Regions from separate parts of the Halomonas sp. DP3Y7-2 genome, predicted to be linked through region 2. Evidence: predicted binding sites of a transcription regulator. Region 2 holds the regulator's gene; each other region holds the start of a gene.

Region 1 (3,087 bases), on a different contig from region 2:
CACCAGGTCGCCCATAGGTTGATGATCATGGGCTTGCCGGCAGCGTCGCCCGTCAGCGTACGCAAGGCGATAGGCGCTCCGTCGACATCTTCCAGGGTCAGCTCTGGCACCTGCTGCGGAGCAGGGCTGGCGGACAGCGGGGCCCAGCTGACCAGCGCCAGCCAGCCAAGTGTCGCCAGCAGGGTCAGGCCTTGGGCGCCCAGCAGAGCGGCCATGCGATCACGCAGCGCCCACAGGGTCCAGAGGGCCGCGGCAGCCAGCCCCCACACGGCACTATACCCAGGCAGCCACAGGCTCACGATATCGAGCCAGTCGTCCCGATACGCCTCCCAGTGCATCACCACATGGCCGAGACGAGCACCGAACAACCAGGCCAGCATCAGGCCGTTGAACCAGCGACCATGACGGCGGCGTGGAAGCCCCAGCAGAAAGGCGCTGGCCGCGAGCAGCAGCAGGGTGATGGCGAGTGCGTAGAGCCGGGGCAGGCTCACTAGCACCGGACCAATGGCGATGGCATCCATGGCGGGGAAGGCTCCGTTGATCAACGCGAGGGCACGAAAAGTCGATAGCGAGCAGGTACACTGGGCGAACCCGATTCGGCAAGGCTACTGCGCTCGTCGGGCGCTGTCATCTTGCGTCAGGCCGCCAGTCCCTCATTTATCAGGATGCGTGATGCCCTCACCCAAGACCTTCGACCCTCTGCGCGCGCTGGCCATCAGTAGTCAGGCGCTGGGTTTCATCATGATCTTCGTGCTCGGCTCGACCCTGGAGTCACCGCGGCCGTGGCAAGGCCTGACGTTGCTGCTCATGCTGGTTGTGGCGCTGGCTGTGGCCGTGGCGCGACGCTATCGCAACAATCGGGTGCAGAAGCAGCGTGATGAGCGCCGCAAACGCCTGTTGCAGGACGATGATGAGGCGCTGGATGAGGGTTTCGACTGACGGATCACCGGCACGGAGTATCGCGCTGGGTGCGGGCTAAGGTGACATGCCGGCACGCGCTGGGGTCGATGGCGGTCAGCCTCAGCCAATGGCCTTCCGGAAGCCGGCACAGCACGACTCGGAAGGCGCATTGGGGCGAGGCGCTGTCGGGCGCATCCCAGCTTCTCACCCACCCGCAGGCGTCTCCGCATTGCTCCAGGCGCTGGCGCAGCCTGGGAAAGTCCGCTGCACTGACCTCCAGATTAATGGTGCGCGGTGGGGTCGGCGTCGTGCTGGCAAGTAGCATCAGCACGTGAGTCGTGTCCCCACCGCCTAGCTCCAGAGTGACGCCTGTGGCGCTCACCACCAATGGCCGCAGTTCCAGCACCTGTTCGAAGAAACGATGCATGGTGGCCAGGTCGGTGACTTCCAGCGCGCTGGGTTCCAGGCTCAGATGCTGCATAGGCTGTCTCGCATAGGGACGTTACCTTTTACAGGGACGTTACCTTTCACAGGGACGCTGCCTCTCTTAGGTGCGCTGTCTGTCAGTCTGGTCGCGGTTGCCAGAACTTTCCCTTTGAACCTGCCAATCATGCCCATGGCCTGGCGCTATCCCGGGTATCCCTTGCTCCTGTCAGGCCACCTTCGGCGGGTATCCGATCGCCTGAACAGCACGCCAGCTCATCGCTGCACCGCCGTGAGTCGTCGCCTCAAGCGAACACGGACAGCGCTCGAGCGGAATATGGCTGTGCGGTGGCATTTGCGTTACAGCACAGTGACGCCAATATTTAATGTCCTGTTTTTTAAAATAATTGTCTGAAAAGGCCTGGGCTGACGTCGATGCGTCCGGGTGAATTTGTCACATCAATGACATTGTCTAGACAACATGCCTTAACCTGCCGCCTGCAGACTGATGCCATTCCAAGAGGAGAGGCATCATGTCCATCCCCACCATCGTCGTCGAGCGACTCAACAAGACGTTCGGCCATCGCCAAGTGCTCGAGGACGTCAGTTTCGAGATCACCCCAGGCGACATCGTTGCCCTGATCGGTCCCTCCGGTTCCGGCAAGTCGACATTGATGCGCCACCTGGTCGGATTGACCTGCTGTAACCGACATACCGGCGGTCGGGTGAGCCTGCTGGGCCGTGAGGTACAGGCCAGTGGCCGGATCAAGCGTGCCAGTCGTGGCCAGCGCTGCCGTGTTGGCTACATCTTCCAGCAGTTCAACCTGGTCAATCGCCTGAGTGTGCTGACCAATGTGCTGATCGGGCAGCTGGGGCGCATGCCTCGCCTGCGCGCGCTCAGCGGGCGCTTCAGTCAGGAAGAGAAGCAGCGGGCGCTTGAGTGCCTCGCCCGGGTCGGCCTGGAGGGCATGGCCTATCAGCGCGCCAATACGCTCTCCGGTGGCCAGCAGCAGCGCGTGGCGATCGCGCGGGTATTGATGCAGGACGCCGACGTGATTCTCGCCGACGAGCCCATTGCATCGCTGGATCCGCGAAGTGCCCGTGAAGTGATGGAGATTCTTCAGCGAATTCATGCCGAGGACGGTCGTACTGTCGTCATCACCCTGCATCAAGTCGACATCGCCCGGCGTTACTGTCATCGCGCCATCGCGCTCAAGGATGGTCGGCTGTATTTCGACGGCAAGACCACTGAGCTGACCGATGCGCGCCTCAGCACCCTGTACGAAAACGCCGGGCTCGATGAGCTTCGTTCCGGCGCCCAGCCCGACCTGCCATCGCCGACCCGAGAGCCGGCCCATGCCCAGCCCGCGGTGGCGGCGCATGTCTAGTTCGGACGGCTGACGGCAATCCAACGTGATACCGACAACGACTGCATCACCTCTCATCTAGAACACCCCCTGCACCCCCCCAGGAGATACCCATGCTTTTTGCTAATGTTCGCCGCCTGTCGCTGCCGCTGATGGCAGGTCTTGGTCTTGCTGCCGTCACTCAGCTGGCGGCCGCCGATACCCTCAAGTTCGGCATTATCTCCACCGAAGCGAGCCAGAACCTGGCACCGCTGTGGGACCCCTTCCTCGAGGACATGTCCGAGCAGGTAGGGATGGAGGTCGAGCCGTTCTTCGCCACTGACTACGCTGCGGTGATCCAGGCCATGCGATTTGGCCAGATTGACCTGGCCTGGTACGGCAACAAGGCGGCCATGGA
Region 2 (3,087 bases):
CGTGCTTGACGATGGCGAGGCCTAGTCCGGTGCCACCGGTTGCCGTGCTGCGTCCCTTGTCTACCCGATAGAAGCGCTCGGTGAGGCGCGGAAGGTGCATCGGGTCGATGCCGTCGCCGTCGTCCTCCACCTCAAGACAGGCGCCATCACCGTAGGCCCGCCAGCGTAGCTGGATACGTGCGCCATCGCCGGCATAGCGCACGGCATTGAAGGCCAGGTTGGAAATGGCACTGTGAATTTCCTTCTCACTGCCCTTGAGCCCACGCGGATCGTCGATGGACACCTCGATCTGCTGGCGCCCACCAGACAGCGCCTGTGCATCTCGCTTGACGGTCTGCAACAGAGTGGTGGGGTCGAGCCGCGTGTGGTCATCGCCGCCCTGATCGTTTTCCAGTCGCGACAGCAGCAGCAGATCATTGACCAGGTTCTGCATCCGACGGGTCTGGTTCTGCATCTGCGCCACCCCCTTGCCGAGCCGTTCGGGCAGCATGTCGGCCATGTCGCCGTAGGTCTCGAGATAGCCGGTCAGTACCGTCAGTGGCGTGCGCAGCTCATGGGAGACGTTGGCCACAAAGTCTCGGCGCATCTGTTCCAGGCGATGCAGGCGTGTGATATCGCGCGCCATGACCAGGCGTTCATCGTCACCGTACAGGGTGATCTGGAACTGCAGGATCATGTTCTCGTCGATGGGCGATGGCAGGCTCAGCGGCTCACGATAGTCCCGCTCGTTGAAATAGCCGACGAAGCGCGGATCACGCAGCAGGTTGGTGATATGTTGACCACGGTCCAGCGCCGGCTTCAGGCCTAGCATGCGCTCGGCAGAGCTGTTCCACCATTCGAGATCGCCATGGCGATCCAGCATGACCACACTGTCGCGCATCGCTTCAGAGGACTCCTGGATACGCTGAAGCGTTGAGCGCAGGCGTCGTTGGGTAATGCGCTGGCCCTTCTGGTAGCGATAGAGTCGATCAAACAGCTCGCCCCACAGACCGCTGGCGGTAGGAGGTTCCTGCTGGGGACGATGGGTCAGCCAGTCGTGCATGGCGTGCAGGTTGCGCAGATGATAGGCGAGACCAAGCGTCAGGCCCGCTCCGACGCCGACACTCGTCAAGGAAAAGGGCCAGCCCAGCAGGGCGCCGATGCCGACCAGCAGGGTCAAGCGCCAGACTTCTCGTCTCCACAGTCGACCCACGTCAGCTCCTGGCTCCGTTCACCTATGTCCTCCTGTCTGCCGCCAGCCGTACAGGCGCTATCAAGCCTGCGTGGAAGGGAGGCAAGACGTCACATCTTGGCCGAAAAACGGTAGCCGGTGCCGCGCACGGTCTGGATCAGCTGCTGATGTGGCTCGCCAAGGGCCTTTCGCAGGCGGCGAATGTGCACGTCGACGGTGCGTTCCTCGACGTAGACGTTGCCACCCCAGACCTGATCAAGCAACTGGCCGCGGGTGTAGGCGCGTTCCTGGTGGGTCATGAAAAACTGCAGCAGGCGGTATTCGGTGGGCCCCATGTCGAGCGACTTGCCGTCGACGCTGACGCGGTGGCTGACAGGATCGAGCTTGAGCCCGTCGACTTCCACCGGGTCTTCAACGCCGCGGGGAGTGGCACGACGCAGCACCGCTTTTAGACGGGCGACCAGTTCCCGGGGAGAGAACGGCTTGGTGATGTAGTCGTCTGCACCTGCTTCAAGCCCCTGAATCTTGTTGTCCTCCTCACCCTTGGCGGTGAGCAGGATGATCGGCAGCTCGGCGGTGGTTTCTTCCCGCTTGAGGCGGCGTGCCAGCTCGATGCCACTGGTTCCGGGCATCATCCAGTCCAGCAGCAGCAGGTCTGGCTGATCGTCCACGATAATCGCGTGAGCCGCCTGGGCATTGTCGGCCTCGAGGACCCGGTAGTCGGCCATTTCCAGAGCCACCGCGATCATTTCGCGGATGGGCGCTTCGTCGTCGACGATCAATACGGTCTTGGCTGTCATCCCGGGCCTCTTGTTCAGGGTCTTCCTATCAACGGTGACAGATGACACCACGTCAATGTGACATTTAGATGACATTGGCCGACCTGTCGAGCCCTCGTCAGCTCGACAGGGTCATCCCAGGTCGGGATAGAGACTCAGCGCCAGGCCGGCAAACAGCAGCAGGCCCGACCAGTGATTGTTGAGAAAGGCCTGGAAGCAGCGATCGCGATCACGCTCCTTGATGAGTTTCTGCTGGTGGATAAAGGTAGCCGCCATGGCCAGCCATCCCAGCCAATAGAAACCGCCGATATTCAGTAGAGCGCCCGCCCAGGCCAGCAGGCCCAGCGTTGCCAGCTGCAGCAGCGCGATGATGCGAGTGTCCCAGCGACCAAACAGCACTGCGGTCGACTTGATGCCGATCTTGAGATCATCGTCACGGTCCACCATGGCGTATTCGGTGTCATAAGCCACCGTCCACAGTACATTGGCGGTGAACAGGATCCAGCCGACCGTGGGTACCTCGCCCAGCACGGCACCGAATGCCATGGGAATCGCCCAGGAAAAGGCCGCCCCCAGCACCACCTGGGGAAAGTGGGTGTAGCGCTTCATGAAGGGATAGCTGGCGGCCAGCACGGCGCCGATCAGCGACAGCCATACGGTAAAGCCGTTGGTCAGCCAGACCAGCACGAAGGCCGCTGTCAGCAGACCGACGAACAGGACCTTGGCTTCCTGCTCGCTGATACGCCCAGTCGCCAGAGGGCGGTGTTTGGTACGTTTGACGTGACCGTCGAAATGGCGGTCCGCATAGTCGTTGACGACACAGCCTGCTGCTCGCATCAGGTAGACGCCAGCGACAAAGATCAGCAGCGTGTCGCGGGCGGGAATGCCGTCCGCCGCTACCCACAGCGCCCACAGTGTTGGCCACATCAGCAGCCAGGTGCCGATGGGGCGATCCAGACGCATCAGCGCCAGGAAGTCGGGAATTCGGGCGAGGCGTCCGGGGGGACGCAGCAGGGAGCGGTCCATCGTGGTCTCTCGAGGGCTAGTGGAAAGTCGCTGTCACAGGCATCGTGGCGGGCACGCTTCTGTCGTGTCCGCATCCGCTGGTGTGGCGTTGAGCGTCGAAACAAGACGAGA
Region 3 (3,087 bases), on a different contig from region 2:
CACCGCCGCCCAGCTGGGTGAAGCCTTGGCGCGGATGGATCGTGTGCTCGCTGGCTGACCATGTCGGCAGCCGTGCACCCGCTAAATGCCAGCAGGGCCCATCAAGGGCCCTGCTGGTGGTTGCTGGCAGACGCTGCCGGGTGAGGGGGGTGGTATTCAGCCTTCAGTACAGCAGGGCGAACAGCTTGCGCCGGTAGCTGACGGTCAGCGGATGGTCTGCCCCCAGGGCGTCAAACACCCGTAGCAGGGTCTTGCGAGCCAGGTCATCGCCGTATCCACGATCACGCTTCATGACCGTGAGCAGTCCTTCCAAGCCGTTCTCATAGTCACCGTCGGCGACCTGGCGCAGGGCTCTCTGGTAGTGGGCTTCACTGTCATCGCGCCCTTCCAGAGACGCGAGTGTGGCCGCATCGGGGGCTTCCTCGCTGAACTCGATGCTGGCACGAACGCCCCGGGCTTCGGGGCCGTCGCGATCCTCTGGCGCTAGGGCGTCGAGCAGCTGGCGTGCCTCGTCATTGCTGCCCTCTGCGACCAGAACCTTGGCCAGCTGGATACGATAGGCCACGTGGTCAGGATATTGCTCGCTCAGCTCCTGGTAGATGCCGCGCGCCGTCGCGGTATCGCCGGACGCCAGGGCCTGCTCTGCCTGTTCCTCGGGACTTGCGGGGGCATCTTCGGGAGCCGGAAAGTAGCGTGCGAGCCACTCACGGATGTCCTTTTCAGGCAGCGCACCCTGGAAGTGGTCGACCAGGCCGCCCTGGCTGATCAACTTGACGTCGGGCACCGAGCGCACGCCCAGCTGGCCTGCGATGTCCTGGTTGTCGTCGATGTTGAGCTTGGCCAACAGAAAGGTGCCGCGGTACTCGCGCGTCAGCTTTTCCAGCACCGGCATCAGGTTCTTGCAGGGTTCGCACCAGGGGGCCCAGCAGTCGAGGAGGATCGGCACGCGCATGGACAGTTCCAGCACCTGCTGAATATTGCTGCGATCAACGTCGAAGATCAGATCGCTGTCGGCCGGCCCCTGGGTAGCGGCCTCTGCTTGGCCAGCGCTGTGCTGGGCGGGTTCGGTGCTCAACGGCTCGCCGGTGCGCGGGTCGACGATTGGCATGGGGACGCAACCTTGTCTGATAAGTGGATAGAGCTAAGAGATGCGGTCGCTGGTCGCCGACTTCAAGGCCTGTCGCAAGGCCGTTGATGAGCGCTATGCGACTAAAGATGGAGGTCAAATGGGACTTAGTCTTCTGCTAAATAGACCCATGTTTCGCGTGGGGCGGCATAACACTCGCAGCCGAGTGAACGTGCGTGTCGAAGGATGGGGCTGCGCCGGCCCGGTGTCCGATCAGCAAGGCGTCGAGATAGCAGTGGCGAACAAGAAAACGGGGCAATCTCAAGAGATTGCCCCGTTTCATGATGTTTGGTAGCGGGGACCGGATTTGAACCGATGACCTTCGGGTTATGAGCCCGACGAGCTACCAGACTGCTCCACCCCGCATCAACGAGGACGAAGTATACGGATTTTTTGGCCCACGTCAACCCTGTGCGAATTCGCGTGAGATGGCTCGTACCGGTTGAGCGCAGTGGTCCATACTGGGGGGGCTGTCATGGAAATGTCAGTGGCGGACGCTAGCCTGAAGATGACCGTCGGCTTGCCCCGAGGCGTGTGACGTCCACGACGTGTTGCGCGTCATCCGTGACAGGGCTGTCGTCAGGTGTCAGGTTGGTGGCAGGTGGGCGCAACGTGGCAGGAGGCCACGCGCGATGCCTCGACACACTGTGATGAGGATCGTCTCCCGCCGATCCGTCCCAACGTGCTTGCTACAACGTGCTTGTTACAACAAGGTCCGTCGGCAAACGGCGGAAGCATAGACAATCAGGGAGGTCGTCAATGACTCAGCAAAAGCCCGTCGCATGGGTCACCGGTGGCACAGGTGGTATTGGAAGTGCCATCTGTCGCGAACTGGCGGATGCCGGTTATCAGGTGCTGGCCGGTTACAACAACCCCGAGAAGGCCAAGTCCTGGTTGGAGGCTCAGAAGTCTGATGGTTACGACAATATCGATGTTGCCGGTATTGATCTGACCGATTTCGAGGCGTGCCAGAACGGTGTAAAGAAGATCGAGGAGCAGTATGGTCCGATCGCGGTGCTGGTGAACTGCGCTGGCATCACCAAGGACGGCACCATGAAGAAGATGTCGCCCGATCAGTGGAACCTGGTCATCGACACCAATCTGAATAGCGTCTTCAACACCTGCCGTAGCGTCATCGAGAGCATGCTCGAGCAGAATTACGGCCGCATCATCAATATTTCGTCCATCAATGGGCGCAAGGGGCAGTTTGGACAGGTCAACTACTCCGCCGCCAAGGCGGGTATGCACGGTCTGACCATGGCGCTGGCCCAGGAAACCGCCACCAAGGGGATTACCGTCAACACCGTCTCTCCTGGCTATATCGCCACCGACATGATCATGAAGATTCCGGAGAAGGTGCGTGAGGCGATTCGCGAGACGATCCCGATGAAGCGCTACGGCACGCCGGAAGAGATCGGGCGCCTGGTCAGCTTCCTCGCCAGCAAGGACAACGGCTTTATCACGGGTGCCAACATCGACATCAATGGTGGCCAGTTCATGGGCTGAACCCTCTCGTGTCGGAGCCTGGCAGGCTCCGACGTCATTTGGGCGGTCGGCCATGTCGTCGACGACAACCCGCGAACGCCAATGACAGAGCGGCAACAAGAGAAAAGCGAGGCGCAAGCCTCGCTTTCCTGTTGCTGGGCGCTGGAGGGGGGGCTGCGACGTCGCCTTGTCTCCCCGAACTTACCGCAGCGCTATCACGGCGGCGGCAGCTGGCGCAGCCCATCAAGCAGCGCGTCCAACTCCTGAACCTCCTTGTCCCACAGCTGGCGGGATACCGGCCCGGTGGCCAGCAACCCACACAGTACCGACAACAGTTCTTCCTCCCGTGCGGGCATCTGGCCAAGACTGTCGTTGAGACGGTCTACCTGGATGGCCAGGCGCAGGGGTTCGTCATGCTGGCCGATAGGTTGGCCCGCCAACAGCGCCAGGTGAACGCGCAACCGCGCCAGCCGCTC
Region 4 (3,087 bases), on a different contig from region 2:
ACACAGAAGCGCTTGAGCTTGTCCTGGTTGGCACCGGACAGCACCGCAGCCGCACCATCGGCACGCTCCAGCCCTGCCGGCACCACCGCCAGAACCTGGTCATTGGTACTTTCGGCAACTCCCTCATAGCCATTGTCGGTCTGAATCCACAGGATACCCTGGCCGTCGCCGCGCTCGTCGAAGTAAAGACCGTCGGGACTGGCGAACTCGTTGTCGGCGGTCAGGCCCGACAGGTTATCGGCATCGCTGGCGGCGGCACCGAAGACAAAGACCTCCCATTCGAAAGCACTGGCATCTGCCCCCTCACGCCAGCGGATGATCTGCCCCGCCTCATTGTTGGCCCTCGGGTTGGCGGCATTGACCGGAGCGGTGGCATAGCCATTCCCCAACGCCTCGATGCTGTCGCCATCGCCGGTCAGTGTCGCCTCGGTGCCTTCCTCGGTACGCTTGGAGTTGTTGGTAAGGGTCATGTAGACCTCACCGGTGGAAGGATCCACCGCGCCCCACTCCGGGCGATCCATCGGCGTTGCCCCCATCAGGTCAGCGGCATCGCAGGTATGGATGATCACCCCTGCCAGATCGTCGGCACCGAGCTCCAGGGCCTCGGCCAGGGGTCGACCATCCTGGGTGGTGGCTTGCGGCGTCAGCGGCAACCACTGGCCACTGCCATCGGCATTGAAGCGAGCCACGTACAGCGTGCCCTCATCCATGTACTTGCTGCCTAGCGCCAGGCGGTCGGCCTCGGCGCCGGGCGCGATGGCATCCGCCGGGTCCCAGACCGCCCTGGACACGAACTTGTAGATGTACTCGTTGCGGGAGTCGTGGCCAGAGTAGAACACGACCGGCTGGCCAGCCTCCAACTTGCCCGGCCAGCACCCCTCGTGGCGGAAACGCCCCAACGCCGTGCGCTTCACCGCTTGCTTGCCGGTGTACGGGTCGATCTCAACGATATAGCCGAACTGACGCGCCTCGTTGCGATAGTCGCCGGTGGCATCGCCATCGCCGGGGTTGCCGATCAGCCGGGTAAACTCGTCATCACGTTCGCTGGCGTCGCCCGCTGCGGTTTCCCAGCCATAGCGACCGCGCCCGGTGGCGATGCCAAGACGATCGTCGTCCCGCGTCCGCCCTTCGTCCTTGACGAAATAATCCGGCCAGTTTTCTTCGCAGGTCAGATAGGTTCCCCAGGGGGTATACCCATTGGCACAGTTATTGTTGGTGCCCCGCGCCTGGGTTCCCCCCGGAGAGAACCGGGTCTTCACGTAGTCACTGCCGGCCACCGGGCCAGACAGGTGCATCGGCGTGGCACTGGTATAGCGACGGTTGTAACGGGATCCCTTGACGTGACTCCAGTGTCCGTTGGCGCCCTTCTGCACCTCTACGACCGTGACCCCGTGGGCATTGATTTCCGTTCGGACTTCATCGGCAGGACGCTTGCCCTCCGCCATGTTGGTGGGACCACCCTGGGGCGCCCACAGGGCATTTTCATCGATGTACTCGTTGTTCATCACCAGCAGGAAGCGCTCAGAGCCGCTGGCATCATCCAAAGCGAAGGGGTGCATGCCGTCGTGGTGCATGCCGACGCTGGCCGCCTGTCCCTCTGGCGTCATGGCCAGGTCGTCGCGCCATTGGGGGGCGCTGTCATCGAGCGGCGTGCCCCAGGGCACCAGTACCTGGGCGGTATACCCCGCAGGCACCACTACCGCATCCGTGCGCGACCCTTTGACCGCGTCGAAGGCCAGTGCCAGCGGCGTCTTGGACATGCCTGACCCATGCTGATCGGCGATAGCGGTCAGCCCGAAGCCCCCCAGCATGGACATGGCTGCCATGCCCATGCCGCCCTTCATCACAGCGCGGCGCGACAGGCGACGATCGAGTATTGAAGAAAAGGGCTCATTGCTGCTGGGGTTCAACAGGCGGTGATCTTCGATTTCCTTGCTCATTGCGCAGTCCTCTCTTGGCCGTCGACGTGTGGAACGTCGGCAGACGGGATGTCGTTGCCGGCTGCGGGCCGGTGGCGGGCAGTCACTCGCGCCGATCTGCGCTGTTGGGTGCGCTATCTCGGCGATGTCGGTCCTCGCGACACCCTAGGATGTCTAGATGACAGGGATGTGACGATGCGGTACGCCGGACAAAGCATAAGAGGTAACTGAAATGTTAAAAGAGTAACAATTAGTGAAAGAAACTAAGCTTACGTGACGACAGAGTGATCCAACGCTTGCTCTCGACAGGACCAGAACCATGTGGCATCTGGGACACCGACATCAGCGCATTCTGCTCATGCCGCAAAAGGCACCCTCTAGCGATGAGGACCCAGAACCTTGCTGGCACTGGGTACATTGCACCGATCAAAGGCAGCAACGAGGGGGGAGCCACTCCCGGCTGGATCTCCTTGGTCAACTGGATCCTGCCCTACCCTGCGTGCTGGTCATGCCACCCCACACTATCGCTCTGGTGGCACTAGAGCGGGGAGTGCTGGGCCATAGTGACCCGCAAGCGTCACTCGACACGCTGATCGCGAAAGAGCTGTGCGTGAATCGACAGAGCCTGGCGGTGCATGTGCTCAATCAGGACCACCAGCACCTGGATGTGATGGTGATCCAGCGGGGACTGCTGGCCCAGTGCTTGAACCGGCTTCACCGCCAGCAGCTCCACCCCGCCTGGTGGTCCAGCGCCTTCCAGGGGCTGCCGTTGCCAGACCCCGGACATCTGGCGGTACTGCCCTGGGGCGACGACTGGATGCTCAAGTGGCGTCAACCCCAGGCCCTGGAGAGGGAGCGTTGGCTCAGCTGGCCAAAGAGCCAGGAGCTGGAGCAGCTCAGCCAACAGTTGCCCGATGAGTTGCGCGATTCCCCATGGAACTGCCCGCTCGCTCCCGACGCCTCCAGCAGTCTCGACTGTCTGGCATTCTTCGCCCGCCATCTACCCGTCGACCTGCCACGAGTGCCAGAAGATATGCAGGATCCAGGGGAGCTCTCTCAGGCGACGCCTGAAACGGCATAGAACAAGTCGATGAAAGCGGCATGGGTGACGCCAAGTGTTCTCCAGGTGGCGAGAACGGCATAATGCTCAAGCTCATCACGACAATGG

Evidence for each region. Region 2 encodes PhoB, which activates phosphate uptake and scavenging genes when phosphate is short. Its sites were predicted from a motif close to TGTCATANNNNTGTCANA; they were not measured.
Region 1: the regulator PhoB is predicted to act here: its motif matches at 1,776-1,793, upstream of phnC (phosphonate ABC transporter ATP-binding protein).
Region 3: the regulator PhoB is predicted to act here: its motif matches at 1,598-1,615, upstream of phbB (acetoacetyl-CoA reductase).
Region 4: the regulator PhoB is predicted to act here: its motif matches at 2,097-2,114, upstream of KUV45_RS18350 (PhoX family phosphatase).

The regions. Positions count from the first base shown of each region.
Region 1 covers NZ_JAHVKJ010000002.1:132,197-135,283, reverse strand. Annotated here, with positions in the region: gene KUV45_RS03880 (TlpA disulfide reductase family protein) at 1-521, opposite strand, end outside; gene KUV45_RS03875 (hypothetical protein) at 673-939, shown strand; gene KUV45_RS03870 (hypothetical protein) at 944-1,381, opposite strand; gene phnC (phosphonate ABC transporter ATP-binding protein) at 1,857-2,711, shown strand; gene phnD (phosphonate ABC transporter substrate-binding protein) at 2,804-3,087, shown strand, end outside.
Region 2 covers NZ_JAHVKJ010000001.1:363,005-366,091, reverse strand. Annotated here, with positions in the region: gene phoR (phosphate regulon sensor histidine kinase PhoR) at 1-1,192, opposite strand, end outside; gene phoB (phosphate regulon transcriptional regulator PhoB) at 1,282-1,971, opposite strand; gene ubiA (4-hydroxybenzoate octaprenyltransferase) at 2,083-2,976, opposite strand.
Region 3 covers NZ_JAHVKJ010000014.1:179,727-182,813, forward strand. Annotated here, with positions in the region: gene KUV45_RS19900 (MalY/PatB family protein) at 1-58, shown strand, start outside; gene KUV45_RS19905 (co-chaperone YbbN) at 164-1,108, opposite strand; tRNA gene KUV45_RS19910 (tRNA-Met) at 1,416-1,492, opposite strand; gene phbB (acetoacetyl-CoA reductase) at 1,886-2,632, shown strand; gene KUV45_RS19920 (DUF349 domain-containing protein) at 2,827-3,087, opposite strand, start outside.
Region 4 covers NZ_JAHVKJ010000013.1:58,562-61,648, reverse strand. Annotated here, with positions in the region: gene KUV45_RS18350 (PhoX family phosphatase) at 1-1,940, opposite strand, end outside; gene KUV45_RS18345 (hypothetical protein) at 2,428-3,000, shown strand.